3 regions of the Clostridium sp. LBM24168 genome follow, and region 1 is predicted to be linked to each of the others. Evidence: a T-box and tRNA genes for the amino acid it is inferred to sense, from the RefSeq annotation. Region 1 holds a T-box; the other regions hold tRNA genes.
What was found. A T-box is a leader RNA that pairs with one kind of tRNA and senses whether it is charged. The one in region 1 lies ahead of ileS (isoleucine--tRNA ligase), so its partner is inferred to be a tRNA-Ile.
Positions count from the first base shown of each region.

Region 2: it encodes a tRNA-Ile, which carries the amino acid that the T-box ahead of ileS (isoleucine--tRNA ligase) is inferred to sense. The anticodon was not compared.
Region 3: it encodes a tRNA-Ile, which carries the amino acid that the T-box ahead of ileS (isoleucine--tRNA ligase) is inferred to sense. The anticodon was not compared.

Region 1 is NZ_CP196861.1:3,056,808-3,067,333, reverse strand. Features, by position in the region: gene ACSVC9_RS15295 (AAA domain-containing protein) at 1-2,010, opposite strand, end outside; gene ACSVC9_RS15290 (DedA family protein) at 2,223-2,828, opposite strand; gene ACSVC9_RS15285 (LacI family DNA-binding transcriptional regulator) at 2,891-3,889, opposite strand; gene ileS (isoleucine--tRNA ligase) at 4,079-7,183, opposite strand; T-box leader at 7,242-7,473, opposite strand; gene ACSVC9_RS15275 (N-acetylmuramoyl-L-alanine amidase) at 7,538-9,136, opposite strand; gene ACSVC9_RS15270 (MBL fold metallo-hydrolase) at 9,287-9,922, shown strand; gene ACSVC9_RS15265 (ArsR/SmtB family transcription factor) at 9,956-10,321, opposite strand; gene nrdG (anaerobic ribonucleoside-triphosphate reductase activating protein) at 10,346-10,526, opposite strand, start outside.
Region 2 is NZ_CP196861.1:2,786,679-2,797,204, forward strand. Features, by position in the region: gene ACSVC9_RS13845 (protein arginine kinase) at 1-981, opposite strand, end outside; gene ACSVC9_RS13850 (UvrB/UvrC motif-containing protein) at 985-1,518, opposite strand; gene ACSVC9_RS13855 (CtsR family transcriptional regulator) at 1,573-2,037, opposite strand; tRNA gene ACSVC9_RS13860 (tRNA-Asn) at 2,515-2,589, opposite strand; rRNA gene rrf (5S ribosomal RNA) at 2,602-2,718, opposite strand; rRNA gene ACSVC9_RS13870 (23S ribosomal RNA) at 2,807-5,695, opposite strand; tRNA gene ACSVC9_RS13875 (tRNA-Ile) at 5,920-5,996, opposite strand; tRNA gene ACSVC9_RS13880 (tRNA-Ala) at 6,006-6,081, opposite strand; rRNA gene ACSVC9_RS13885 (16S ribosomal RNA) at 6,336-7,844, opposite strand; tRNA gene ACSVC9_RS13890 (tRNA-Ala) at 8,269-8,344, opposite strand; tRNA gene ACSVC9_RS13895 (tRNA-Ile) at 8,348-8,424, opposite strand; gene murD (UDP-N-acetylmuramoyl-L-alanine--D-glutamate ligase) at 8,682-10,061, opposite strand; gene ACSVC9_RS13905 (glycine--tRNA ligase) at 10,460-10,526, opposite strand, start outside.
Region 3 is NZ_CP196861.1:2,943,269-2,953,794, forward strand. Features, by position in the region: gene gyrA (DNA gyrase subunit A) at 1-2,429, shown strand, start outside; rRNA gene ACSVC9_RS14695 (16S ribosomal RNA) at 2,750-4,258, shown strand; rRNA gene ACSVC9_RS14700 (23S ribosomal RNA) at 4,752-7,640, shown strand; rRNA gene rrf (5S ribosomal RNA) at 7,729-7,845, shown strand; tRNA gene ACSVC9_RS14710 (tRNA-Ile) at 7,855-7,931, shown strand; tRNA gene ACSVC9_RS14715 (tRNA-Ala) at 7,935-8,010, shown strand; gene ACSVC9_RS14720 (HDIG domain-containing metalloprotein) at 8,164-8,604, shown strand; gene ACSVC9_RS14725 (3H domain-containing protein) at 8,710-9,225, shown strand; gene ACSVC9_RS14730 (UPF0182 family protein) at 9,281-10,526, shown strand, end outside.

The DNA.
Region 1 (10,526 bases):
TATGTTATTCCACATGGTTTTCAATTCTCTCAAAATAGACTTTTTCTGGAGAAATAGTTTCACAATAATAGCTTGATCCATATTAGAGATCTGTCTTCCATCTACACTGCACCTAAAAAATATATAATTGCATTCTGGATGGATTATTCTAAACAATTTTCCTATCTTTTTCTTATCTTCTAAGGTTTTATATATTGTATTAAAATTTTTAAGGAATTTATCCATATTTTCTTCCGGAAGCTGGATTTCATGACTTCTAAGTTCATTTGATATTTTAGCAATCATAAGCATACAATTTGATGATTTGTAGTATAAATCCTTAAAGTTCTGCTTTACAACTTCATTTTTATTATAATTTTTGAATATGTTTTCCCACATTGTTCCCTTAAGCTGAATAGCATTATCTTTACAATTCACAGCCGCTTTTAAAAGTTCCTCATAGTTACATCTATCATTATGAGGTACATACCAATCCTTTACATTATTTTTATACTTCTCATAAGCTGGTTTTAATTTTTTATATTCTTCTATTTTAGAATAAATTTTTTGTTCTTCCGGTAATTTTTCTATTATACTTTTTATACTATCAAATTTACATTTTTCTTCTTTACTAATCTCACCCAATAAGTTTTTTAGTAAATCAAATTCTTCATCTGAAATTGGCATATTATTTTTTATACTTATAGTATCATGTATCCATGAATATTTATCCGAATTTTTCTTAACCCATTTTGCTATATCCAGCAAACTATATTTTTGACCTGAATAATTTATAGTCTCACTTTCTATATATTGAACTTCTTTTAATTTTTTATAAAGTGATTTTTGGTTATCTGTGCAAGAATTTAATTGATGTTTTAATATTTCTATATCCTTATATATATTTCTAGTATCTAAAGACAAGTTATTTGTTATTTTTCTCACCGTTTCATTTAATTCCTTAAAGGATTCCGAATCATTTCCTAGTAAGCTTACACAAAGTGGCTTTATTTCCTCTGGCATCTTCTGTGTAAGCACTCTTAATGCTCTATCCGTCTGACTTGTTACCAGTATTCTTTTACCATATGCAAGTAGGTGACATATCAAATTGACTATAGTATGGCTCTTTCCTGTACCTGGAGGTCCTTGCATTACTACCCCATAATTTTCCGATATTCTCTTTATTATCTCTCTTTGTTCAGAATTTGCAGGTAGTGGAAATAATACTCGTTTGGATATCTTTTCCCAATCTTTTCTATCCTCAAGACTATCCTTTTCATTTACACTGTTTTCGCCAACCAAAGCCTTAACAGTTTCAGGTATAGGATAACCATTTTTTATATTTTTCAATATATCATTAATTTCAGATTGCCATAACTTCATATTATTGTTTCTTACAAATACAACAAAAGTATTATATAATACAGGAAATTCACAAAATTTAATTCTATCTTTGGAAAAATATCCATCCTCAATTTTACCTGAATTGCCAAGACTGGAAATTATATCAGAAAATACTTCCTTAGTCTCATCTTTAACCCTTGGGTCCAGATTCATATTATTAACTCTATCTTCAAGTTTGAATATATCTTCCAAATTATCTTGTTCCAAATCCTCAAATATAGTTGATTGGAATTTGGTCTTTCCTGAAGGGACTAGGCTAAAAGCTCTTTTCAATGCATTAAATTCTATTTTCATCCTTGTTTCAAGTACTGGATGAATAATTTTCTCATTATTTAATTTCCACGATAGCAATCCATATCCACATATTATTTCAAAATTTTCTCCTCGTTTTTCATTTTCCTGATATAATTTAAAAAAATCATCATATAGTTTACCGCATTTTTTATTTATATCTATCCATAAGTCATTTGTAGGATTTTTATTTATAACACATCCTTGCAAATTTGAAAATTCCTCTTCCCAGTATAATTTATCATAATCGTATACACTTCTTATAGTTTTTTCATTTATATTTTTTAGACTCAATAGATATAAAAATATTTTTTCTACCTTTTCTCTATAACTCATATTCTCCTCCTATTCAAATAAATGAAATAGCTTTAACCTAATTAATATACTCCCTTTTATGTTAAATTATACCATCAATCTGTAAATCATACAAAAAAATCGTTAAACAAATTTCAGATTAAATCTACAAAAAACATTAAAAAAAGAGAATCACTACAAGAATAACTAAATTTCTGTAACATGAATCCTCTTTTATTTCAATTAAAATGTACCTATGCTTTTATTCTTCTAAATCTTACAAGCAACTTATATACTATTAGTAAGATTACTATAATTACCAAAACTATATCTGCAAAATGAAACCATTGACGTATTAATGTCCAACTTTCACCCATTTTATACCCTGCAAATGACAATATAACACTCCATATAGATGATCCTATAAGCGTATATACCGTAAATTTTTTAAAATTCATTTTACTAATCCCTGCCGGGAGTGAAATAAATGTTCTTATTATAGGCAATAATCTTGAAAAAAATACTATACTTTCTCCATACTTATTAAAGTAATAATCACTTTTTTCAATATGAGCTTTAGATAGTCTAAGCTTATCCGCATACTTTTCCACCAGTGGTCTTCCTCCAACCTTACCTATATAGTAAGCTATACATGATCCAAAAGTTCCACCTAAAGTTCCAAATACTATAACAGCACACAGATTTAGTCTCCCAGAGAAACTTAAATATCCTCCAAAAGGTAATATAGCCTCACTAGGTATAGGTATACATGCACTTTCCAATGCCATTGCAATAAAAATTCCTATGTACCCTGTTTTATCCAGTGCAACAATAACTAGGCCTATTAATGTTTCTACCATAAATTTTTCCTTCCCAATAGTTCCCATTTCATTACATTTGACCAACTAAAATAATAATTGAATTATTTTTTACAAGAATCCCTTTCAATTATATCATGTCCTAACACATATTTTTTGGTAACAACATCTTTTTTATTTATTATCTTTATAAGCATTCTCATTCCTACAGACCCCATATCATACAATGGCTGTGCTACTGTAGTTATTTTAGGATAGAATATTTCTGAAGAATATATATTTCCAAATCCTACTACGTCTACATCATCAGGCACCTTTATATTTCTATCTCTAAGTGCATTTATAGCCCCCATAGCAACTTCATCACTACAACAGAAAACAGAATCTATATTTTCCTTATCCAGTATCTCGTTTATACCATCATATCCGTCCTTTGCTTTTAATGAAGCAAAATAAGTAATATTACTATTAACTTTCAGGTTATTATCTTCAAGTGCCTGTTTATACCCAATATACCTTACGGCATTAGCATTTGCTTCATCTTTATGAGTACCTATATATGCTATTTTTTTATCTCCCTTTTGAATCAGATAATTCACTCCATCATAAGCTGCCTTTTTATTATCGATAGTAACGCTAGGAATATCTTCCTCATCACTTGCAGTTTCTACCAATACCATTGGAAGCTGAAGTTGTTTTATAAGTTCCAAAATAGCTGGCTCCAAGGAAGCACTCATATATAAAATGCCATCCACCATCTTTTCCTTCATAACTCTTAAATATTCCATTTCCTTTTCAAAATCAAGATCAGTATTGCAAAGCATTATATTATAATCATATATATTAGCTACATCCTCTGCCCCTCTTACAATTTCAGGATAAAACTGATTTGATATATCCGGTATTATTATACCTATTGTTTTTGTTTTCTGAGTTTTAAGACTTCTTGCTATTATATTAGGTCTATAACCTAATTTTGATATAGCCTCTAATACCTTTTTTTTAGTATCTTCATTCACAACGTCTACATCATTTAACACCCTAGAAACTGTAGCTATAGAAACACCCGCTTCCTTAGCTACATCTTTAATTGATGCTGCCATTCCACTCACCTACCAATTCGGTTTCTTTTTATAATTATACTTATAAAATCAAACTATTACAAGTTAGTTTATACTATTTTTAATAATTTAGTATAATATATATAATAAAATTATATCTTTACATGTAAAGCAAGTTACAATTATAGAAAATAAAATTATAACTTGCTCAACCAAAATGTAAAAATTCAATCATTTAATTACTTCTACTGCAATTTTGAAACTTTCCCCATTTATCTTATAACTATTATATTTTTTATCCTCACCATACACTACTTTCAAGGATAATGTCTCCTTCTTTATTTGACTTTCAAATTTTTTAACTATACCTTCAAGATAGCTGTTTCCAGCAACATACAATTTTATATTGTCAGCTACTTCAAAGCCACTTTCTTTTCTCAGATTCTGAATTTTACTCAATATCTCCCTCAAGTTTCCCTCTTCTTTAAGTTCTTCTGTTATTGTAGTTTCAAGAACTATTCCTACTGTACCTTCTCCTGCAAATGCGAAACCTTCCAATCCCTGCATTGTAACAAGTACATTTTCAGAATTTAAATTTATTCTTTGTTCCCTTACTTCAATTTCAACGGATTTTCCACTTTTTATATCTTGAGCAAGTTCCATCTGATTCATGGAAGATATTTTTTTCCTTATATCAGGTATAAGCTTTCCATACTTTCTTCCCAATACGGGTAAATTAGGCTTGATATCAAAATTTACATATTTAGATAAATCTGCACCAAATTCTATATTCTTAATGTTAAGTTCTTCCTTAATTATATTTCCATAATAGTTAGGAAGTGTTTCCAAACTTACCAGCATCTCTGAAAGAGGCTGCCTATTTTTTATATTGGCTGTATTTCTAGCACTTCTTCCAAGCTTAACTATATTATAAGCTTCTGCCATATCATTTTCCAGCTTTTCGTCTATTATACCATTGTTATATTGAGGCCATCTGCATAAATGTACACTTTCAGGAGCATTTTTATCCAAATTTACTACTAAGTTTTGATAAATTTCTTCTGATACGAAGGGAATAAATGGTGCTGTAATTTTAGTGAGTACAGTAAGCACATTATATAAAGTAATATACGCTCCTATTTTATCATTCGTCAACTCGGAACTCCAAAATCTGGATCTATTTATTCTTACATACCAATTCGAAAGACTGTCAACAAATTCTCCTATGTTTACTGCTGCCTGAGTAACTTCATAATGGTCCAAATGATATTCAGTTTCCTTTATAAGAGAATTTAGTCTTGACATAATCCATTGATCCATCACATTTTCAGATGTAAAATCTTTATAATCAAGTGGATTAAAGCTATCAAGATTAGCATATAATACATAGAATGAATATACATTCCAAAGTGTACCTAGGAACTTTCTCTGACTGTCCTGTACTGCCTCTTCATAGAATCTTGAAGGAAGCCATGGTGCACTGGAAGTATAAAAGTACCATCTTGTAGCATCTGCACCCTCATTATTTAGAACTACAGTTGGACTTAGCACATTACCTTTGTGCTTTGACATTTTAAGTCCATGCTTATCCAATACATGGCCCAATACCATACAATTTTGAAATGGACTCTTGTCAAATAACACTGTAGATATAGCCATAAGAGTATAGAACCATCCTCTTGTTTGGTCCACTGCCTCAGTTATATATTGTGCCGGAAAATTTTTTTCAAATAAATCCTTATTTTCAAACGGATAATGATGCTGTGCAAATGGCATAGAACCAGAATCAAACCAACAGTCTATAACTTCAGTTACTCTTTTCATCTCTTTACCACAGTGAGGACATTTCAATTTAACCTTATCTATATATGGTTTGTGCAGTTCTATATTTTCCGGAACATTAATCCCCTTTTCCTTGAGCTCTTCTATGCTTCCAATACATTCTTTGTGTCCGCATTCACATTCCCATATTGGAAGTGGTGTACCCCAATATCTTTCTCTACTTAAGTTCCAGTCTATTACACCTTCAACAAATTTACCGAATCTTCCCGTTCTTATATTATCAGGATACCAATTGGTGTTATTAGTATTTTCTACTAGACTTTCTCTCATGGAGGACATCTTTATAAACCATGTCTTTCTTGGATAATATAAAAGTGGAGTATCACATCTCCAACAGAATGGATAGGAGTGAGTAAATTTCTCAGATTTATAAAGAATATTCTTTTCTTTTAGATATTCTATTATTTTAGGATCTGCATCTTTAACAAACAATCCCTTCCATGGAATAACTTCATCCTTATATTTTCCCTGAGTATCTACAGAATTTACAACAGGTATATTGTATTTTTTACATACATTGCTGTCATCTTCACCAAAGGCTGGAGCCGTATGTACTACACCTGTTCCATCTGTAAGCGTTACATAATCTCCGTGTACAACATAGTGAGCTTTTCCTTTAAACTTAGCAAAGTTGAACATTGGTTCATATTCCAGGCCCAAAAGTTCTTCACCTTTGAACTTTTTTACTACTTCATATTCCTCCTCCAATTTTCCAAGAAGAGCTTCTGCAAGTATCAGGTGTTCATCCTTGTTTACTACCTCTACATAATCATAGCTCTTATTTACTGCAAGAGCCATATTATTAGGAAGTGTCCACGGCGTAGTAGTCCATGCAAGCATATATCTGTCAGAGTTTTTAAGCTTAAATTTAACGTATACCGATGTCTCTTTTACATCCTTGTAACCCTGGGAAACCTCATGGGATGAAAGTGCAGTTCCACATCTCGGACAATAGGGAACTACTTTATATCCTTTGTATAATAATCCTTTATCCCACATCCTTTTTAATGCCCACCATTCTGATTCTATATAATCATTATGATAAGTTACATATGGATTATCCATGTCTACCCAGAAACCTATTCTGTCAGACATTTCTCTCCATTCACTTATATATGTAAATACACTATCTTTACATTTTTTTATGAATTTTTCCACTCCATATTGTTCTATCTGAGGCTTACCAGATATGCCCAGTTTCTTCTCAACTTCAAGTTCAACTGGAAGCCCATGGGTATCCCATCCTGCCTTCCTCAATACATTATAGCCCTTCATAATTTTATATCTTATTATAAAATCCTTCATGACTCTTGTTAAAACATGCCCTATATGGGGATCACCATTTGCAGTTGGCGGACCATCATAAAAAGTAAAATACTCTCCATCTTTATTTAATTCGAAATTCTTTTCAATAATTTTATTTTTTTTCCAAAAATCTACTACATCTTTTTCTCTGTCAATAAAATTCCTGGAATTATCAATCTTATTATACATAGTTTAACTCTCCTTTCTACATATATAGTTATTTGTGAAATAAAAAACTTCATCCCTAAAATAGGACGAAGTTGAATTCGCTGTACCACCTATGACATAAAACTTTAAAACATAAATATATTATACTCCTTAACGCAGAAATACGAAAAAACCTAATAAACATGATTCTAGTTGTTCAGATTTTTAACTCTCAGGTGATATTCCCCAAGTCTTCCGGCAAATTTCCACCATTACCATTTGCTCTCTTTTAGCGATAAAACTAGAGTACTTTTCCTGGTCAAAGCTTTCAATAAACTATCAATATTGTATAATTTCCTTACTATTATATTATACACACTTTTTATTGTCAACTTTTTATAACATTCCCAATGCCTTTAATATGCCATTGGCTACCCCCTGGGCAGCTTTCTGTCTGCCCGCATCAGTCCCTAAAATAGATGCATCTTTAGAATTTGTTAGAAATCCTAATTCTGTAAGCACAGTAGTCATTTTCGTATTTTTTGTTATATAAAGCCACCTGCCGTCTTTCAAGCCTCTATTGTAAGTTCCAATAGCATTCACAAGATTCTGCTGTATAAGTAAAGCCAATCTTTGACCTTCACTATTTCCTAAATAATACAGGGTTTCAGTACCTTCCGCTGCATTACTGGTAACGGCATTTGTATGAATAGACACCATATATTTGGCCCCTGAATTATTTGCAGTATCACATCTTCTCTGAAGACTTTGAATAACAGTAAGAGAACTTGTATTTCTCTCATCTTTGCTCCTCGTATAAATTACATTTACTCCATTTTTCTCCAATATTTCACCAATTTTTAATGCTACACTTAATGTAACATCGTCTTCCTGATATCCATTTCCACTAGAACCTACATCATCACCTACTCCATGACCTGGATCCAGTACAATTACAGGTTTATTTGAATTTGAAGATTTATTTGGAGTCTGCGGTTTATTCTGATTCTCAGCAGGATCTCGAATTATAAGCTTTAAAGAAGCTAAAATTCCATTTGCAATAGCTTTAGCACTTTTATCTTGAAAATCTGAAGTAGCCATCAGACTGCTTTCTGACTGATTTGTCATAAAGCCTAAATATACCATAGCAGAAGGTATTTTCGATTCATTTAACAAATCTTGATTTGATTGGCCCTCTTTTATACCTCTATCTATGGAACCTGTAGAACTTATAAGTTGTTTCTGAATACTTTCAGCTATATCCTTAGATTGAGCAGATGTTGAATAGTATGTTTCTATTCCTTTTACATCCTTATTATACGAATAAGCATTTGTATGTATACTAACAAACTCATTGGAATTGGCCTTATTTGCAATATCTACACGAGATTGTGTATCCTTTTGCGTATCACCAGTTCTTGTATAAACTACATTCACTCCATTTTTCTTCAATATTTCTCCTGTTTTTAAAGCAACTGATAGGTTTATATCCTTCTCCTTTATTCCTGAATCAGATATTCCCCCACTGTCATCTCCACCATGCGAGGCATCGATTGTAACAGTATATTTATTATTTAAATTATCTTTATTAGATGAATCATCTTTTTTTGTATAAAACTTTAAATTTACGTCTTTCTCTAGTATATTCCCAGTTGCAGTTTTAACTCCACTTTTAACAGTTACGTCATATGCTTGTCCATATTGGTAATTCCCAACTGGCGCAATATCTACAATACATCTATTATTTTCAACAGTCAAATTAGTTTGAACAATATTACCACCTGAATCTTTAACCACTATAGTCGAACTATTTACGCTGCTTTCATCTAATTCCTTATTAAAAGTTATCTTCCATACCTTGTTAATTTCCACATTATTTCCTATAGTTGCTCCATTATAATTACTTGCTGCATACACACTGCATTTGAAAGAAACCAGGAAAAGAAATATAAAAGTTAGAATAACAAAAATATTATAGAAATTACTTTTTCTCAAACAATCACCTCTTTCACAACATAATTAGCTTAATACAACTTTTATTATAGTATAAAATCTACTAGAATTATACTCTAAAAGGTTATTTTTCTAATTACAAATTTGAAATATGTTATAATACTTGTAAAACTAAAGTAGGAGGTAATCTTTATGAAAATAACATATCTTGCCCATTCCAGCTTTATACTTGAAAGTTCAAATGGTACAAAAATTTTAACAGATCCTTTTGATACTACGATAGGTTACAAAATATTTGAAGGAGATGTCGATATTGTAACCATAAGCCATCATCACTTTGATCATGATTATGTTGAAAAAATAAAATGTAAAAATATTATAGACAAAACAGGACATTTTAATTTTGAGAACATTTCTATAACAGGTATACCATCCTATCATGATAAGATAAAAGGTGCTAAAAGAGGTAAAAATACAATTTTTATAATAGAAATAGATAACTACAGAGTCTGCCATCTTGGAGATCTAGGATACGTATTATCAGAAGATGAAGTTTCAGCACTAGGAAGCATAGATGTACTTTTTATTCCCGTAGGCGGTAATTTTACTATAGATGGTAAAGAAGCTGCGAAAGTATCTTCTGCAATAAATCCCCACATAGTAATACCTATGCATTATAAAACTCCTCTTTTATCTTTTGAATTGGATGGTCTTGAAACCTTCTTGAAACATATGAAAAATGTTGAGAATGTAAGTTCTAACTTCTTAAACCTAAAGGAAAAACTAACATGCTCAAATAAAGTTCAAATATTAGAATATAAAAAGTAAAAATACCTGTGTAAAATTTACACAGGTATTTTTCTAGCTATGTTCTACATGCTCCAAACCCGCATTGAACAATTGATTTATATGTTGATCATCCAAAGAGTAATATACTTGTTTTCCTTCTTTCCTAAACTTTACAAGATGTGATGACTTTAATATACTTAGCTGGTGTGATATAGCAGATTGACTCATATTAAGCACAGCTGCTATATCACACACACATAATTCCTTTTTAAACAAAGCATATATTATCTTTATCCTAGTATGATCTCCTAAAACTTTAAACAGAGAAGATAATTTTAAAAAAATCTCCTCGGGAAGCATACTATTCTTAACAATATCTATGCATTCCTCATGAATTTCATTACAAGAACAGACTTCTATTTCTGAATTACTTTCCATAATATCACTTCCTTATATGAAGTATCAAAATTGCATTAATATTATGCTTTGAGAATTTAAACTTGCTTGCACATCTATAATCCTCTGGTTACTGGATCCTCTAAATCTAAGTGAGGCACCCATTTTATCTTTATCAAATTTTCCATCTACAAGTACATCTACATTTTTAAGGAGATTCATACCGGATCCTTGAGACATATTATCA
Region 2 (10,526 bases), 270 kb from region 1:
TTCTCTACTAGATAGAATTTTATCATAATTTTGTTGTATTGTAGCTGGCTGTATTTCAACCAGAAGACTATTCAGCACGGCTTTACTTATATCTTTAATTATTCCCATTTCAACTCCTAACCTTATATAGGATAAAAGCTTTAAACATTCATTTGTACTTAAAAGCTCTGCATATCTCAAAATACCAAGAGCCCTATATATTCTATCCTCTAATTCATATCTTGAATTCTTTATAAGATTTTCTCTAGCTAATTTTTCTTCATTTATTATCTGGGACACAAGGGCCTTTAAATTAGTCATTATTTCTTCTTCACTACGTCCAAGAGTTACCTGATTTGAAATCTGATATACATTACTTAATGCCTTAGATCCTTCACCATATAAACCTCTAATAGTCATCCCAACCTGACTTAATGCATTTAAAAGTCCATTTATTTGATTATTTAATGATATAGCAGGAAGATGAACCATAACAGACATTCTCAATCCTGTTCCTAAATTTGTTGGGCAAGTAGTTAGATAACCTAGCTTTTCATCAAAAGCATATTCTAAATTCTCTTCTAAAAGATTATCTATATTGTCACTTATATTATATACCTCTTCCAAATTTAATCCTGCTGTTATACATTGAATTCTAATATGGTCTTCTTCATTTAACATTATACTTATCGTCTGATTTTTATTTAATATAAATGCGGCCTTATTACCATTTTCTATCAAATTTTTACTTATAAGATGTTTTTCTAAAAATATTTCCCTTTCATTTTCACTTTTTTCCCATAGATAATTTGTAGTAAACTCATTTTTAGTACAATCATTTGTATAAAAAGCTTTATCTACACGTTCTATTAGTTTTCTGCTTTGTTCTTCACTTAATTTATGAGGAAAAGGTATTCTGGATAAGTTTCTAGCAAGTCTTACTCTACTGCTTATAACTAAATCTTTATTATTTCCTTTGGGATCTATTATCCAATTGTCCATACCCTATTCCCCCTTCTTATCATGATCTTTACTCTGAAGTTCCTTTATTTTGTCTCTTATATTGGCAGCATCTTCATATTTTTCTAAGGCTATAGATTTCTGTAAGTCCTCTTTTAATTTTACAAGGTTTCTTCTCTCTATAATTTCTTTTCCAGCCCTTTTAGGAATTTTGCCCGTATGCTCTAAATTTGCCTGTACTCTTTTAATTACAGGTTGCAATATATTTGAGAATTCTTTATAACATTCACTGCAACCTACAAATCCACTTTTCTTAAACTCTCTATAAGAAGTACCACAGTTTTTACATGTTATATCAAAATTTCCCGTATCTTCATTTGCATTATTCATATAATCCATAATTCCGCTTAAAATATTTTGGAAACTAAATGGAGCTACAAAATTTATTTTAGGTACAAAACTTAATTCACCATTTTCAACAGCACATTTCTCACATAGATTAAGATCTTGTTTAATACCATTCACTATCTTAGTTATATGGACAGTAGCCTCATTTTTTTTACATATATCACACAACATAGTATCCTATCACCCCATGTTCTATTAAAACTTATGTTCTATATATAAATATACTTAGTTTTCATCAAAAATTACCATCATAGTAGATTTAAGTATAGAAGCTCTAAGTTTATTTTTATTTTCTACATAATCATTAAAAGTTCTATCATTCATAACCATTTTTAATATGTTAGCTTCTCTTTCATTAATAATATCAGCTTCGAATATTCCATCTATAACCTGTGAAGCAGCATTATATGTTATACTATCACCAATCTTTTCAATTATAATGTCAAATAGATTTTTATTACTATTGCACGCAAATCTTCTTATTATTATACACCCACCACCTCCTCTTCTACTTTCTATATAGTAACCTTTATCTACAGTAAACCTGGTAGTTAAAACATAATTTATTTGAGAAGGAGCACAACTAAAATGGTTAGCCAATTCATTTCTTCTAATTTGCAGTTGAGATTCATCATTACTTTCCATCATCTGTTTTATAAATTTCTCTATTATATCAGATAATCTTGCCACCACATCACCCTCTTAATATTAACGACATTACTTTGACTTTCTTTGACTTTAGTTAAATAATATTATTATATGCTACTTTATTCAACTCTTATATTATCCCAAATTTCAAGTTATAATCATTAAGCCCTAATATATCTCAATTTTTCTCCTATTTTCTCATATATTAAAATTATTATTGACAACTAATCATTTAACTTAAAAACTTACATGTTCAGTATTAAAATTCATATTTACTCAAAGTTTGGCTTATTTTAATTTTCTTTATAAGACTAGTATTTTTCAAATATATTATGAACTATTATCATTATAGTACCATATTTCAAGTCCTCTTCAAAGATATCTGGATTTTAAAAACAACAAAATTTCTAGAATAATGCCATTATAGAAAAAATAAAGATTCATTTAATCACAATAAAAATAAAGCAAATCAGATTTAATCTGAATTGCTTCTTTTATATTCTATTCAAAAAATAAAAATGGCTCCGTGGAGAGGGCTCGAACCTCCAACCCTTCGGTTAACAGCCGAATGCTCAACCATTGAGCTACCACGGAACAATTTATAAAACCCGGCAGCTACCTACCCTGCCACAGGGCTACCCCTGCAGTACTCTCGGCACGATGAAGCTTAACCATCCTGTTCGGAATGGGAAGGGGTGTTACCTTCACGTCATAACCACCAGATATTTGACATAAATCATTAAATATGGAAAACATATGTATACCATATGGAATACTATTGTTCTCTGAAAATTGCACAGTAAGATATATTTTGATCAAGCCCTCGACCTATTAGTATCAGTCAGCTCAACATGTTGCCATGCTTACACCCCTGACCTATCAACCTCGTGTTCTCCGAGGGGTCTTACCAGCTTACGCTGTGGGAAATCTAATCTTGAGGTGGGCTTCACGCTTAGATGCTTTCAGCGTTTATCCCTTCCCGACATAGCTACCCAGCAATGCTCCTGGCGGAACAACTGGTGCACCAGAGGTCAGTCCATCCCGGTCCTCTCGTACTAAGGACAGCTCCTCTCAAATTTCCTGCGCCCGCGACGGATAGGGACCGAACTGTCTCACGACGTTCTGAACCCAGCTCGCGTGCCGCTTTAATGGGCGAACAGCCCAACCCTTGGGACCTACTTCAGCCCCAGGATGCGACGAGCCGACATCGAGGTGCCAAACCTCCCCGTCGATGTGAACTCTTGGGGGAGATCAGCCTGTTATCCCCGAGGTAGCTTTTATCCGTTGAGCGATGGCCCTCCCACGAGGTACCACCGGATCACTAAGCCCGACTTTCGTCCCTGCTCCACCTGTATGTGTCGCAGTCAGGCTCCCTTATGCCTTTGCACTCTAAGAAGGATTTCCGACCCTTCTGAGGGAACCTTTGGGCGCCTCCGTTACTTTTTAGGAGGCGACCGCCCCAGTCAAACTGCCTGCCTAACAATGTCCCGTGACCAGTTTCATGGCCGCCGGTTAGAATTCCAGTACTGTCAGGGTGGTATCCCAAGGGTGGCTCCGCCAGGGCTGGCGCCCCGGTTTCCATGCCTCCCACCTATCCTGTACAGACAATACCGAAACTCAATGCTAAACTGCAGTAAAGCTCTACGGGGTCTTTCCGTCCAATCGCGGGTAGCAAGCATCTTCACTTGCACTACAATTTCGCCGGATTTGTTGTCGAGACAGTGCTCAAATCATTACGCCATTCGTGCGGGTCGGAACTTACCCGACAAGGAATTTCGCTACCTTAGGACCGTTATAGTTACGGCCGCCGTTTACTGGGGCTTAAGTTCATACCTTCGCCTTACGGCTTAGTATTCCCCTTAACCTTCCAGCACCGGGCAGGCGTCAGCCCCTATACTTCAGCTTTCGCTTTAGCAGAGACCTGTGTTTTTGATAAACAGTTGCTTGAGCCTATTCTCTGCGGCCCCTTTCGGGGCACTCCTTATCCCTAAGTTACGGAGTTAATTTGCCTAGTTCCTTAACAACAATTCTTCCGATGGTCTTAGGATTCTCTCCTCACCTACCTGTGTCGGTTTGCGGTACGGGCACTAACCTGCTCCATAGAGACTTTTCTCGGCAGTGTGAAATCGGATACTTCTCCATAATTGGATCCCCATAACACCCCGGCATTGACCGGATGGATTTTCCTTTCCGGCCTGCTTCAGTGCTTAGACACACATCCAATAGTGTGCACATCCTATCCTTCTGCGTCATCCCTTCTGTCAAACGCAAGTTTGCGGTATCGGAATATCAACCGATTGTCCATCACCTACGCCTTTCGGCCTCGGCTTAGGTCCCGACTAACCCTGGGCGGACGAACCTTCCCCAGGAAACCTTAGGTCTTCGACCAATAAGATTCTCACTTATTTCTCGCTACTTATGCCAGCATACTCTCTCCTGTACAGTCCACAGCTCCTTCCGGTACTGCTTCTATCCGTACAGGATGCTCCTCTACCACTCTTTCGAGTCCATAGCTTCGGTGGTAAGTTTTAGCCCCGGACATCTTCGGCGCAGGATCTCTCGACTAGTGAGCTGTTACGCACTCTTTGAATGAGTGGCTGCTTCTGAGCCAACATCCTAGTTGTCTTCGAAATCCCACATCCTTTTCCACTTAACTTACACTTTGGGACCTTAGCTGATGATCTGGGCTGTTTCCCTTTTGACCGCGGATCTTATCATTCGCAGTCTGACTGCCGTCATTCAAGTATATGGCATTCGGAGTTTGATAGGGTTCAGTAACTGTTGTCAGCCCCTAGCCCATTCAGTGCTCTACCTCCATTACTCATTGGCGACGCTAGCCCTAAAGCTATTTCGAGGAGAACCAGCTATCTCCGAGTTCGATTGGAATTTCTCCGCTATCCACAGCTCATCCCATGGTTTTTCAACACCAACGTGGTTCGGTCCTCCACGGAATTTTACTTCCGCTTCAACCTGGCCATGGATAGGTCACCCGGTTTCGGGTCTACAGCATGCAACTAGCCGCCCTTTTAAGACTCGGTTTCCCTTCGGCTCCGCACCTTAAGTGCTTAACCTTGCTGCATACCGTAACTCGCTGGCTCGTTCTACAAAAAGCACATCGTCGCACGTAAAAGTGCTTCGATCGGTTGTGGACACACGGTTTCAGGTTCTATTTCACTCCCCTTCCGGGGTTCTTTTCACCTTTCCCTCACGGTACTTCTTCTCTATCGGTCACCAGGTAGTATTTAGCCTTAGGAGGTGGTCCTCCCTCTTTCCCACAAGGTTTCTCGTGTCTCGTGGTACTCTGGTACAGACTAGAACTTTTTCAGCTTTCACTTACAGGGCTTTTACCTTCTGTGGCGGAGCCTTCCAGCTCTCTTCAGTTAACCTATTGTTCACATTGTCTGTCCGAACCCCAGGAACAAGTTCCTGGTTTGGGCTCTTTCCCTTTCGCTCGCCGCTACTTAGAAAATCGATTTTTCTTTCTCTTCCTCCGGGTACTTAGATGTTTCAGTTCCCCGGGTTTACCTCCCCAACCCTATTTATTCAGCTTGGAGTACAGTGCTTCCACTGTGGGTTTCCCCATTCGGAAATCTTCGGTTCACAGACTATTTGCGTCTACCCGAAGCTTATCGCAGCTTATCACGTCCTTCTTCGGCTCCTGGTGCCAAGGCATTCACCATGCGCCCTTTGTAGCTTGACCTAAAGAAAATTCATATTAGCTTCGCGTTTCATCGTCAAGTCTTTCGCTGTGGTGCTCACTTACACAAGTAAGCTCCGCTCCTCACTCAAGCCTTTCCTCGAACTGCTTGCTACTATTAATTTTCCACATATATCTACAAAGGTTATTTCTAACCTCAGCTTTACTTTAAATATGAAGTCTTTCGACTTCTATTTTTCTTACTGTGCAATTTTCAAAGAACAAAATGGTGGGCTTAAATGGACTCGAACCATCGACCTCACGCTTATCAGGCGTGCGCTCTAACCAGCTGAGCTATAAGCCCTTACATAATTGGTGGAGATAAAGAGATTCGAACTCTTGACCCTCTGCGTGCAAGGCAGATGCTCTCCCAGCTGAGCTATACCCCCAAACCTATAATCAACTTTTAAATTAACATCTTTTGAAGAATTATAATCCTTCAAAATTAAACAGAATAAAAATTGCTATTAACTTCGCATCTTTTCGTCAAAACCACTCACTGCGGTGCTCATTTACACAGGTAAACTCTGCTCCTCATTCGCGTTTTTCCTCAATCTGCTTGTTACTATCAATTTTTACAAGTTACTAATTCAAACAAACTACCAACATTTTGAAACAGTATTACTGTTTCATTTCTCCTTAGAAAGGAGGTGATCCAGCCGCAGGTTCTCCTACGGCTACCTTGTTACGACTTCACCCCAATCACTAACCCCACCTTCGGCCGCGCCCTCCTAAGTTAGGCTACGGACTTCGGGTGTTGCCAGCTCTCATGGTGTGACGGGCGGTGTGTACAAGGCCCGGGAACGTATTCACCGCGACATGCTGATTCGCGATTACTAGCAACTCCAGCTTCATGCAGGCGGGTTTCAGCCTGCAATCCGAACTGGGAACAGTTTTTGAGTTTCGCTCCACCTCGCGGTATTGCTTCTCTTTGTTCTGCCCATTGTAGCACGTGTGTCGCCCTGGACATAAGGGGCATGATGATTTGACGTCATCCCCACCTTCCTCCGCGTTAACCGCGGCAGTCTCGTTAGAGTGCTCATCTTAATGTTAGCAACTAACAACAAGGGTTGCGCTCGTTGCAGGACTTAACCTAACATCTCACGACACGAGCTGACGACAACCATGCACCACCTGTCTCCCTGCCCCGAAGGGCTTCGCCTGTCTCCAGGCTATGCAGGGGATGTCAAGTCCAGGTAAGGTTCTTCGCGTTGCTTCGAATTAAACCACATGCTCCGCTGCTTGTGCGGGCCCCCGTCAATTCCTTTGAGTTTTAATCTTGCGATCGTACTTCCCAGGCGGAGTACTTATTGTGTTTACTGCGGCACAGAAGGGGTCGATACCTCCTACACCTAGTACTCATCGTTTACGGCATGGACTACCAGGGTATCTAATCCTGTTTGCTACCCACGCTTTCGTGCCTCAGCGTCAGTTACAGTCCAGAGAACCGCCTTCGCCACTGGTGTTCTTCCTAATCTCTACGCATTTCACCGCTACACTAGGAATTCCGTTCTCCTCTCCTGCACTCCAGATATCCAGTTTGAAATGCAGCACCCAGGTTAAGCCCGGGTATTTCACATCTCACTTAAACATCCGCCTACGCACCCTTTACGCCCAGTAAATCCGGACAACGCTCGCCACCTACGTATTACCGCGGCTGCTGGCACGTAGTTAGCCGTGGCTTCCTCCTCTGGTACCGTCATTATCGTCCCAGAAGACAGGGCTTTACAATCCGAAGACCTTCATCACCCACGCGGCGTTGCTGCATCAGGCTTTCGCCCATTGTGCAATATTCCCCACTGCTGCCTCCCGTAGGAGTCTGGACCGTATCTCAGTTCCAATGTGGCCGATCACCCTCTCAGGTCGGCTACGCATCGTTGCCTTGGTAGGCTTCTACCCCACCAACTAGCTAATGCGCCGCGGGTCCATCTCAAAGCGGATTTCTCCTTTCATCCAGAATTCATGCGATTTCTGGTATTATGCGGTATTAATCTCCCTTTCGGGAGGCTATCCCCCTCTTTGAGGCAGGTTACCCACGTGTTACTCACCCGTCCGCCGCTAAGTTGCCCCCGAAGGGGTTCCTTCGCTCGACTTGCATGTGTTAGGCACGCCGCCAGCGTTCGTCCTGAGCCAGGATCAAACTCTCAATTTAAAAGTTTGTCTCTACTCATTTACTTCATTGCTGCATCTCTGCAGCCCAAAAGAATTGCTGGTTTATTTCTTCAAGTTTTCACTTGTTTCTTATTCTGTTTAATTTTCAAGGATCATCTTATTCAAATCAACAACTCGTTTATATTAACACATTACATTAAATATGTCAATACTTATTTTATACATAATTTAATATATAATGGTTAATTTCTACTGTTATTCCCAAAATGACAAGTGATATTTTATCATCAATAAACAAACTATTTTATAATTCGACATAGATATATACAAATTTAATCTTTATTTTCTCTATAAATCTTCCTATCTCTGCATTTATCATATAATGATACACGTGGAATAGTTGTAAGGTATATCTTGTTCATATAAAAAAAAACCATAATCAAAATGATTTATGGTTTTATCAATGGTGGAGATAAAGAGATTCGAACTCTTGACCCTCTGCGTGCAAGGCAGATGCTCTCCCAGCTGAGCTATACCCCCATATGGTGGACCTTCAGGGACTCGAACCCCAGACCTACCGGTTATGAGCCGGTTGCTCTAACCAACTGAGCTAAAGATCCTAATTTAAAGTCTGACAATCAATTACATTCCAACGGATTTCTCTTCTATAATATTAAAACAATAACAGTTAACTTACCTGCTCAAAATAAAAAATCACGTTGTATTCACACCATCCTTGCCAGATAGTTTCATATATATTCCTCTTTACTACAGTTTATTATTATACTTTCTTTTTTTCAAACTGTCAACACTTTTTTCATACACACGGATTATTGATTTTATGAATTTAATCCATGTGTATGTATGAAAGATAACTTTATTTTAGATTTCTCACTAAATCTTTAAATTTATTTCCCCTGACCTCAAAATTTTCAAACATGTCAAAGCTAGCACATGCAGGTGAAAGAGTAACAATGTCACCATTAATGGCTACCTGTTTAGCTTTCACTACAGCTTCCTCAAGTGAATTAACAACAACTATTGGGACTTCAACTTTTTTTGATATCTTTAAGTTTTCAAATGCTTTCATTATTTTATCTTTTGTTGCACCAAGTAAAATAAGCATCTTTATTTTAGAATATCCTTCTTCTGCAAGTATATCAAAAGGAATTTTTTTATCATATCCTCCTGCTATAAGTATAACAGGTTTTTCAAAAGCCTTGAGCCCTGCCAAAGTCCTTGTAGGACTTGATGCTATGGAATCATTATAATATTTAACACCATTTAATTCTCTTATAAATTCACATCTATGTTCCACTCCTTCAAAAGTAGTGGCAATTTTCCTCATACTACAGGTGGACACATCATCCTTTACAGCACAAAATGCGGTTAATAGGTTAGCTACATTATGCATGCCCCTCAATTTAATCTCATCAAGCTTACATACTTCATTATTATCAATATACAATGCACCGTTCTTTAGATATCCCCCAGATTTAAGTTCTTCCTTAATGCTAAATTGCCTTACTCTTCCTAATGCTTCTTTTACCATATCATTGGTATAATCATTATCTTTATTCAATACTACTAAATCTTTTTCTTTTTGATGTTTGAATATATTTTTCTTAGCATCCACATATTCATTCATATTTTTGTGTATATCCAGATGATTTGGACTTATATTTGTAACTACAGCTACTTGTGGAGAAACTTTCATAGTCATAAGCTGAAAGCTGGAAAGCTCCATTACAACCTTATCATTTTTATTTATCTTCTCTATTTTATCAAAAAGAGGAGTTCCTATATTTCCACCAATCCAGCTTTTATAACCTTCTTCTTTCAACATATTATATATAAGCGTAGTTGTAGTTGTCTTGCCATCGCTTCCTGTAACTCCAAATATTTTAGCTGAGCAATATTTAACAAATTCCTCAACTTCAGAAGTTATATATGCACCACTATTTTCTGCTCTAATAAGTGCCGGACTATCTATTCTCATTGATGGAGTTTTAAATATCATATCAAAGTCATTTAGATTATTTAAATAATTATCTCCTAATATAAGCTTAACTCCCTTATTCTCTAACACCTTTACAATATTCCCTAATTGTTTTTCAGTCTTTTTATCAAAAGCACTTACTTGTGCATCAAGTCTCAATAAAAAGTCTATTAAAGGCCTATTACTAATTCCTATGCCTACTACAGCAACTTTTTTATTTTTTATAAATTGTTTAAAACTATCAAAATTATTTCTCATCAAAAAACCTCCACAATAAACTGTCTATTAATCTTTACCAATCAATTATATCACTTATAATATCACACTGTGATAATTTTTTTTTAGAGTTTCAATGTTACAATATAGTAGTTTATGACAAATAAAATCGAAATTGTACGAAAATATTAAATTTATTGACTTTACTTTTTCTATTGAAAATTATTCATTCTGTATGATATACTATAAACATGCCGTAAGGAAACATTAATATAATTCCCCAAGTTTTAATTAAACATATAACATATCCCCATAATTAAACCCTAATTAACCGGATGCTTAAACATCCGGTTAATTTTTTATTCATATCTTGCTATTAAAAATAAAAAGCATGAAGTTATTTTCTTTACACTACATGCTTTTATTCTAGAAATATTAAATTAGAAATGTGTCTTTTCCTTTAAAAATTTATTAAGTTCTTCTATTTTTACCCTAAACTGCTTCATA
Region 3 (10,526 bases), 110 kb from region 1:
AAGGAAAAATTTTACCCGTAGATATAAGTAACGAAATGAAAAAATGTTATATAGATTATGCCATGAGCGTAATTGTAGGTCGTGCCCTGCCTGATGTCCGTGATGGTTTAAAGCCCGTCCATAAAAGGATACTTTATTCAATGTATGAATTGGGGCTGTCTCCGGACAAAGGTTACAGAAAATGTGCCAGAATAGTAGGAGATGTTTTAGGTAAATATCATCCTCATGGAGATTCTGCAGTATATGATGCACTTGTCAGAATGGCACAGGATTTTTCCATTAGATATACATTGGTGGATGGACATGGAAATTTTGGTTCAGTTGATGGTGATAGTGCTGCGGCTATGAGATATACTGAAGCAAGGATGAGTAAAATAACTATAGAAATGCTAAGGGATATTAATAAAAATACAGTTGATTTTGTACCCAATTTTGATGGTGAAGAAAAAGAACCATCAGTTTTACCTTCAAGATTTCCCAATCTTCTTGTAAATGGATCTGCAGGAATAGCCGTTGGAATGGCTACTAACATACCACCACATAACCTTAGGGAAGTTATAGATGGTGTCATTATGCTTATAGATGATCCGAATGCTAGTGTAAGTGAAATTATGACATCAATTAAAGGCCCTGATTTTCCAACAGCTGGAATAATAATTGGAACGTCAGGAATAAAAGATGCTTATGAAACTGGAAGAGGAAAGATTATAGTTAGAGCTAAGGCTGAAATTGAAGAGGAAAATGGAAAAGATAGAATAATAGTAAATGAACTTCCTTATCAAGTAAATAAATCAAAACTTATAGAGAACATAGCAGAACTTGTAAAAGATAAAAGAATTGAAGGAATATCAGACATAAGAGATGAATCTGACAGGGAAGGTATGAGAATAGTTATAGAATTGAAAAGAGATTCAAATTCTAACGTAATACTAAATCAATTGTATAAACATACAAAACTACAAGATACATTTGGAATTATAATGCTTGCCCTTGTAGACAATGTACCGCGTATATTGAATTTAAAGCAGATATTAGAATATTATTTAGATTTTCAAAAAGAAGTAATAAGGAGAAGAACAAAATTTGATTTGGATAAAGCTTTAGCACGTGCACATATTCTTGAAGGATTAAGAATAGCACTTGATCACATAGATGAAGTAATTAATTTAATTAGATCATCAAAAACTACAGAGGATGCTAAAAATGGACTAATGTCAAAGTTTGATTTATCTGAAAAGCAAGCCCAGGCTATTTTAGATATGAGACTTCAAAGGCTTACTGGTCTTGAAAGGGAAAAGATTGAAAATGAGTATAGTGAACTTATGAAGACAATAAGATATCTAAAAGATATACTTGAAGATGAACATTTGTTGCTAAGTATAATAAAAGATGAATTGAATGAAATAAAAAGTAAATATGGAGATGACAGGAGAACAGATATACAATTAAGTAATGACGATATAGATATTGAAGACCTTATCCAAGAGGAAGATGTTGTAATAACGCTTACATATTCTGGATATATAAAGAGAATTGCAGCAAATACTTATTCTTCTCAAAAAAGAGGTGGAAAGGGCATACAGGCTATTACTACAAAAGAAAATGATTTTGTAGAGCATATGTTTATAACATCAACTCATAACCATATATTATTTTTTACAAATAAAGGAAGAGTATATAAATTAAAGGGATATGAAATCCCAGAGGCTGGTAGAACTGCAAAGGGGACTAATTTAGTTAATTTAATACCTATAGATAGAGATGAAAAAATTCAAGCAGTTATAACTTTTAGGGATTTTGATGAGAACAATTACTTTATAATGGGTACAAAAAAAGGTGTAATTAAGAAAACCCAGATAAGTAAATATGCTTCTATAAGAAAAAATGGCCTCAATGCTATAAGTTTAAGAGATGAAGATGAGCTTATAGGTGTTAGAATGACTACAGGAGATAGTGAGGTTATAATATTCACTAGAAACGGTTATGCAATAAGATTTAGTGAAAAAGATGTAAGACCAATGGGTAGAACTGCATCTGGAGTAAAAGCTATAACATTAAGAGATAATGATATAGTGGTAACTATGGATATTGTAGATGAAAATGCGAATGTTTTAGTAATAGGTGAAAATGGGTTTGGAAAGAGAACACCTATATCTGAATATACTCTTCATAGAAGAGGTGGAAAAGGCATTATAACCTATAAAATAACAGATAAGACAGGACCTATTGTAGGAGCAAGAGTTGTAAAGGACGAAGATGAAATAATGCTTATAAACAATAGTAATGTTGCAATAAGGATTAACGTTTCAGATATATCTATAACTAGTAGAAATGCTATGGGAGTAACTCTTATGAGAAATGAAGATGAACAGAAAATAGTTGCAATTGCCAAAATAAATTGTAGTGATGAAATAAAAAAAGATGAATAGTTAAATAATATTTTTATATTGCAAATCTATGCTTGGGCTCAATACTAAGGTTAACTTTGGTATTGAGTCTTTTTAATGTTTGAATTATTATTAATACTAAAAAAATAATAGAAGATTTTAATAAATATATTGACAGTATTTAAATAAGGTGATATTATATAAAAGTCGCAGGAATTGCGACAAGCATTTGAATTTATTTGGAGAAATGATCCTTGAAAATTAAACAGAATAGAAACAAGTGAAAACTTGAAGAAATAAACCAGCAATTCTTTTGGGCTGCAGAGATGCAGCAATGAAGTAAATGAGTAGAGACAAACTTTTAAATTGAGAGTTTGATCCTGGCTCAGGACGAACGCTGGCGGCGTGCCTAACACATGCAAGTCGAGCGAAGGAACCCCTTCGGGGGCGACTTAGCGGCGGACGGGTGAGTAACACGTGGGTAACCTGCCTCAAAGAGGGGGATAGCCTCCCGAAAGGGAGATTAATACCGCATAACACCAGAAATCGCATGAATTCTGGATGAAAGGAGAAATCCGCTTTGAGATGGACCCGCGGCGCATTAGCTAGTTGGTGGGGTAGAAGCCTACCAAGGCAACGATGCGTAGCCGACCTGAGAGGGTGATCGGCCACATTGGAACTGAGATACGGTCCAGACTCCTACGGGAGGCAGCAGTGGGGAATATTGCACAATGGGCGAAAGCCTGATGCAGCAACGCCGCGTGGGTGATGAAGGTCTTCGGATTGTAAAGCCCTGTCTTCTGGGACGATAATGACGGTACCAGAGGAGGAAGCCACGGCTAACTACGTGCCAGCAGCCGCGGTAATACGTAGGTGGCGAGCGTTGTCCGGATTTACTGGGCGTAAAGGGTGCGTAGGCGGATGTTTAAGTGAGATGTGAAATACCCGGGCTTAACCTGGGTGCTGCATTTCAAACTGGATATCTGGAGTGCAGGAGAGGAGAACGGAATTCCTAGTGTAGCGGTGAAATGCGTAGAGATTAGGAAGAACACCAGTGGCGAAGGCGGTTCTCTGGACTGTAACTGACGCTGAGGCACGAAAGCGTGGGTAGCAAACAGGATTAGATACCCTGGTAGTCCACGCCGTAAACGATGAGTACTAGGTGTAGGAGGTATCGACCCCTTCTGTGCCGCAGTAAACACAATAAGTACTCCGCCTGGGAAGTACGATCGCAAGATTAAAACTCAAAGGAATTGACGGGGGCCCGCACAAGCAGCGGAGCATGTGGTTTAATTCGAAGCAACGCGAAGAACCTTACCTGGACTTGACATCCCCTGCATAGCCTGGAGACAGGCGAAGCCCTTCGGGGCAGGGAGACAGGTGGTGCATGGTTGTCGTCAGCTCGTGTCGTGAGATGTTAGGTTAAGTCCTGCAACGAGCGCAACCCTTGTTGTTAGTTGCTAACATTAAGATGAGCACTCTAACGAGACTGCCGCGGTTAACGCGGAGGAAGGTGGGGATGACGTCAAATCATCATGCCCCTTATGTCCAGGGCGACACACGTGCTACAATGGGCAGAACAAAGAGAAGCAATACCGCGAGGTGGAGCGAAACTCAAAAACTGTTCCCAGTTCGGATTGCAGGCTGAAACCCGCCTGCATGAAGCTGGAGTTGCTAGTAATCGCGAATCAGCATGTCGCGGTGAATACGTTCCCGGGCCTTGTACACACCGCCCGTCACACCATGAGAGCTGGCAACACCCGAAGTCCGTAGCCTAACTTAGGAGGGCGCGGCCGAAGGTGGGGTTAGTGATTGGGGTGAAGTCGTAACAAGGTAGCCGTAGGAGAACCTGCGGCTGGATCACCTCCTTTCTAAGGAGAAATGAAACAGTAATACTGTTTCAAAATGTTGGTAGTTTGTTTGAGTTAGTAACTTGTAAAAATTGATAGTAACGAGCAGATTGAGGAAAAACGCGAATGAGGAGCAGAGTTTACCTGTGTAAATGAGCACCGCAGTGAGTGGTTTTGACGAAAAGATGCGAAGTTAATAGAAATTTTTATTCTGTTTAATTTTGAAGGATTATATCCTTCAAAATTGTTGTTCTTTGAAAATTGCACAGTAAGAAAAATAGAAGTCGAAAGACTTCATATTTAAAGTAAAGCTAAGGTTAGAAATAACCTTTGTAGATTATACTTGTCTGTATAATACATTTTATATTTACCGGCAAGCATAAGTGATTAAAAATTGGTAATGACGAGTATGACAAGGAAAAGACCAAATGAGGAGCGGAGTTTACTTATGTAAATGAGCACCGCAGAGAGGTATTTGACGTAGTCATAGGAAGTCAGTAGCAATTTTTTAAAAGGTCAAGCTACAAAGGGCGCATGGTGAATGCCTTGGCACCAGGAGCCGAAGAAGGACGTGATAAGCTGCGATAAGCTTCGGGTAGACGCAAATAGTCTGTGAACCGAAGATTTCCGAATGGGGAAACCCACAGTGGAAGCACTGTACTCCAAGCTGAATAAATAGGGTTGGGGAGGTAAACCCGGGGAACTGAAACATCTAAGTACCCGGAGGAAGAGAAAGAAAAATCGATTTTCTAAGTAGCGGCGAGCGAAAGGGAAAGAGCCCAAACCAGGAACTTGTTCCTGGGGTTCGGACAGACAATGTGAACAATAGGTTAACTGAAGAGAGCTGGAAGGCTCCGCCACAGAAGGTAAAAGCCCTGTAAGTGAAAGCTGAAAAAGTTCTAGTCTGTACCAGAGTACCACGAGACACGAGAAACCTTGTGGGAAAGAGGGAGGACCACCTCCTAAGGCTAAATACTACCTGGTGACCGATAGAGAAGAAGTACCGTGAGGGAAAGGTGAAAAGAACCCCGGAAGGGGAGTGAAATAGAACCTGAAACCGTGTGTCCACAACCGATCGAAGCACTTTTACGTGCGACGATGTGCTTTTTGTAGAACGAGCCAGCGAGTTACGGTATGCAGCAAGGTTAAGCACTTAAGGTGCGGAGCCGAAGGGAAACCGAGTCTTAAAAGGGCGGCTAGTTGCATGCTGTAGACCCGAAACCGGGTGACCTATCCATGGCCAGGTTGAAGCGGAAGTAAAATTCCGTGGAGGACCGAACCACGTTGGTGTTGAAAAACCATGGGATGAGCTGTGGATAGCGGAGAAATTCCAATCGAACTCGGAGATAGCTGGTTCTCCTCGAAATAGCTTTAGGGCTAGCGTCGCCAATGAGTAATGGAGGTAGAGCACTGAATGGGCTAGGGGCTGACAACAGTTACTGAACCCTATCAAACTCCGAATGCCATATACTTGAATGACGGCAGTCAGACTGCGAATGATAAGATCCGCGGTCAAAAGGGAAACAGCCCAGATCATCAGCTAAGGTCCCAAAGTGTAAGTTAAGTGGAAAAGGATGTGGGATTTCGAAGACAACTAGGATGTTGGCTCAGAAGCAGCCACTCATTCAAAGAGTGCGTAACAGCTCACTAGTCGAGAGATCCTGCGCCGAAGATGTCCGGGGCTAAAACTTACCACCGAAGCTATGGACTCGAAAGAGTGGTAGAGGAGCATCCTGTACGGATAGAAGCAGTACCGGAAGGAGCTGTGGACTGTACAGGAGAGAGTATGCTGGCATAAGTAGCGAGAAATAAGTGAGAATCTTATTGGTCGAAGACCTAAGGTTTCCTGGGGAAGGTTCGTCCGCCCAGGGTTAGTCGGGACCTAAGCCGAGGCCGAAAGGCGTAGGTGATGGACAATCGGTTGATATTCCGATACCGCAAACTTGCGTTTGACAGAAGGGATGACGCAGAAGGATAGGATGTGCACACTATTGGATGTGTGTCTAAGCACTGAAGCAGGCCGGAAAGGAAAATCCATCCGGTCAATGCCGGGGTGTTATGGGGATCCAATTATGGAGAAGTATCCGATTTCACACTGCCGAGAAAAGTCTCTATGGAGCAGGTTAGTGCCCGTACCGCAAACCGACACAGGTAGGTGAGGAGAGAATCCTAAGACCATCGGAAGAATTGTTGTTAAGGAACTAGGCAAATTAACTCCGTAACTTAGGGATAAGGAGTGCCCCGAAAGGGGCCGCAGAGAATAGGCTCAAGCAACTGTTTATCAAAAACACAGGTCTCTGCTAAAGCGAAAGCTGAAGTATAGGGGCTGACGCCTGCCCGGTGCTGGAAGGTTAAGGGGAATACTAAGCCGTAAGGCGAAGGTATGAACTTAAGCCCCAGTAAACGGCGGCCGTAACTATAACGGTCCTAAGGTAGCGAAATTCCTTGTCGGGTAAGTTCCGACCCGCACGAATGGCGTAATGATTTGAGCACTGTCTCGACAACAAATCCGGCGAAATTGTAGTGCAAGTGAAGATGCTTGCTACCCGCGATTGGACGGAAAGACCCCGTAGAGCTTTACTGCAGTTTAGCATTGAGTTTCGGTATTGTCTGTACAGGATAGGTGGGAGGTATGGAAACCGGGGCGCCAGCCCTGGCGGAGCCACCCTTGGGATACCACCCTGACAGTACTGGAATTCTAACCGGCGGCCATGAAACTGGTCACGGGACATTGTTAGGCAGGCAGTTTGACTGGGGCGGTCGCCTCCTAAAAAGTAACGGAGGCGCCCAAAGGTTCCCTCAGAAGGGTCGGAAATCCTTCTTAGAGTGCAAAGGCATAAGGGAGCCTGACTGCGACACATACAGGTGGAGCAGGGACGAAAGTCGGGCTTAGTGATCCGGTGGTACCTCGTGGGAGGGCCATCGCTCAACGGATAAAAGCTACCTCGGGGATAACAGGCTGATCTCCCCCAAGAGTTCACATCGACGGGGAGGTTTGGCACCTCGATGTCGGCTCGTCGCATCCTGGGGCTGAAGTAGGTCCCAAGGGTTGGGCTGTTCGCCCATTAAAGCGGCACGCGAGCTGGGTTCAGAACGTCGTGAGACAGTTCGGTCCCTATCCGTCGCGGGCGCAGGAAATTTGAGAGGAGCTGTCCTTAGTACGAGAGGACCGGGATGGACTGACCTCTGGTGCACCAGTTGTTCCGCCAGGAGCATTGCTGGGTAGCTATGTCGGGAAGGGATAAACGCTGAAAGCATCTAAGCGTGAAGCCCACCTCAAGATTAGATTTCCCACAGCGTAAGCTGGTAAGACCCCTCGGAGAACACGAGGTTGATAGGTCAGGGGTGTAAGCATGGCAACATGTTGAGCTGACTGATACTAATAGGTCGAGGGCTTGATCAAAATATATCTTACTGTGCAATTTTCAGAGAACAATAGTATTCCATATGGTATACATATGTTTTCCATATTTAATGATTTATGTCAAATATCTGGTGGTTATGACGTGAAGGTAACACCCCTTCCCATTCCGAACAGGATGGTTAAGCTTCATCGTGCCGAGAGTACTGCAGGGGTAGCCCTGTGGCAGGGTAGGTAGCTGCCGGGTTTTAAATTAGGATCTTTAGCTCAGTTGGTTAGAGCAACCGGCTCATAACCGGTAGGTCTGGGGTTCGAGTCCCTGAAGGTCCACCATATGGGGGTATAGCTCAGCTGGGAGAGCATCTGCCTTGCACGCAGAGGGTCAAGAGTTCGAATCTCTTTATCTCCACCATAAGCGACTAGCAAATATTTGTTAGTCGCTTTTTAAGTTGTATTTATATATGATATAATAAATTAAAAATAATTATAAAGGGGTGTTAAGTTGCTTTTTTATAGGTTGAAGCAATTTTATTGGAATTTATGCTCTAATATAAATGAACATGATATGATTTTTTTGAATAATATCTTAAATGATAATGACTTAAGATTGTTTAATAGATTGTCAATTTCAGAACAAAAACATTCTATTAAAGTAGCTTATGATGTAGAAAAAATCTGCAGTGAGAGAAATATAAATTCAGAATTGCTTTTAAAAGCAGCACTTTTACATGATATAGGTAAAATATTTAAAAGGTTTAATATTATTGATAAATCTATAATGGTTTTACTAGATAAAATTACGAGAAGTAGGATAAAGAAAATTTGTAATTTATCTAAAATGTCTAAAATAAGTGTATACTATAATCATGCTGAGCTTGGAGCAAATTTATTACATAAACTTGGTTATAATGAATACATAATTTATCTAGTGAGAAATCACGACAATAAAAATACATATTATAATATTGAACTTAATATACTTAGATATTGTGATGATATTAATTAGAATATTATTATGGTAATTTTATGGTAATTTTACGGAGTATATTTTAAGTTTTGTGATATAATTATAACTGGTATATGTTTTAAATAGCAGTAATTGGAGGTAATTATGAATTCTGAAAAAAGAAGAATACATATAGAAAATATATTAAAAAGTAATAATAAGCCTCAAAAGGGACATGTTTTAGCAGAAGAATTAGGGGTTACAAGACAGGTTATAGTTAAGGATATAGCTATTTTAAGGGCAGAAGGTAAGAATATTATAGCAACACCAGAAGGATATTTAATTCCTAAAAGTGAGGATAATAGAATTAAACAGGTGATTGCAGTTTCACATAAATCATATGAAATGGAGGATGAACTAACTACAATTGTTAAGTTTGGTGGAGTTGTTGAGGATGTAATAATAGAACATTCAATATATGGTGAAATTAAAGGAATGCTTATGATAAAATCCATATATGATGTTAAAAGTTTTATTTCAAAGGTTAAGGAAACAAATTCAGAACCGCTCCTAGTACTCACAGGTGGAGTACATCTTCATACTATTTCTGCAGAAAGTCCTTTTATTATTGATAATATCAAAAGAGAATTGAAAAATAAAAAATATTTAATTTCTAACTAAATTATGCTTTTTAATAAAATAGTCTAAAATAAAATTTAAAAGAGGTGAATTATTTATGAAAAAAAGAGGAATTATAGGTTCGATAATTTTATTTGGAGTTTTAGGATTAATTGTAGTATTTTTAGATAGAATTGTAAATTTTATAGTAAACATTGAATGGTTTAAAGAAGTAGGATATTTATCTATTTATTTTACACAAATAAAAGCTACATTAAAATTAATGATACCAGCTTTTATAATATGTTTTTTATGTATATGGTTTTATTATAAAAGCATAAGACTTAGTATAATGAAGTATAAAAGGGTTATTGAAGTTAATAAAAATAAAGATAATATTCAAAGAAAAATAGTTATATTTTTGAATATTATTGTATCACTTTTTATTTCTTATTTTTTTTCATCCATTTATTGGTATAGAATTCTACAATTTACAAATTCAGTTCCATTTAATGTTAAAGATCCAATCTTACATTTAGATGTATCTTTTTATGTATTTAAATTACCTCTTATACAATCTATCTATAGCGCTTTAGTAAGTCTACTTATTTTTCTTGGAATATTGACTTTCTTGATTTATATGGCTTTAAATTTAAATGATAGATTTGTATCACAAAAAGATTTTAGAAAAAATTTTAAAAATAAGTTTAATAATTTCGACATTAAGAGTGGTATTACTAGGTTTGCTGGAAAACAATTGGCGGTTTTAGCAGCGCTTATAATGGTATGTGTATCAGTAGGATATTTTTTAAAGTCAGTGAATCTTGTTTACAGTAATAGAGGAGTAACTTTTGGAGCTGGTTATACAGATATACATATAAGTTTTTTCTTTTATATAATTATATGTTTAGTATCAATAATTTCTGCAATTGTAATATTTGTGAGTGTAATCAAATTAAAAATTAAGCCTATTGTAATATCTATATCAATTATTGTAGCTTTGGTTATCATTGAAAATGTATCTTCTGTTGTATTTCAGAATTTTATAGTTAAATCAAATCAAAAAACTTTAGAGCAGCCATATATAAAGCGTAATATTGATTATACGAGAAAAGCATTTAATATTGAAAATGTAGATTCTAAATTTTTTCCTGTTAAAGATACTCTTACAGAAAATGATGTAAAAAATAATATGGATACTATAAACAATATTAGGGTAAATTCATATGCTCCAACTCTTGAGTTTTACAATCAAGTTCAAATTATAAGATATTATTATAACTTTAATAATATAGATATAGATAGATATAATATAAATGGAAAGTTTACACAGGTTTTTTTAGGAGCTAGAGAAATAAATAGCA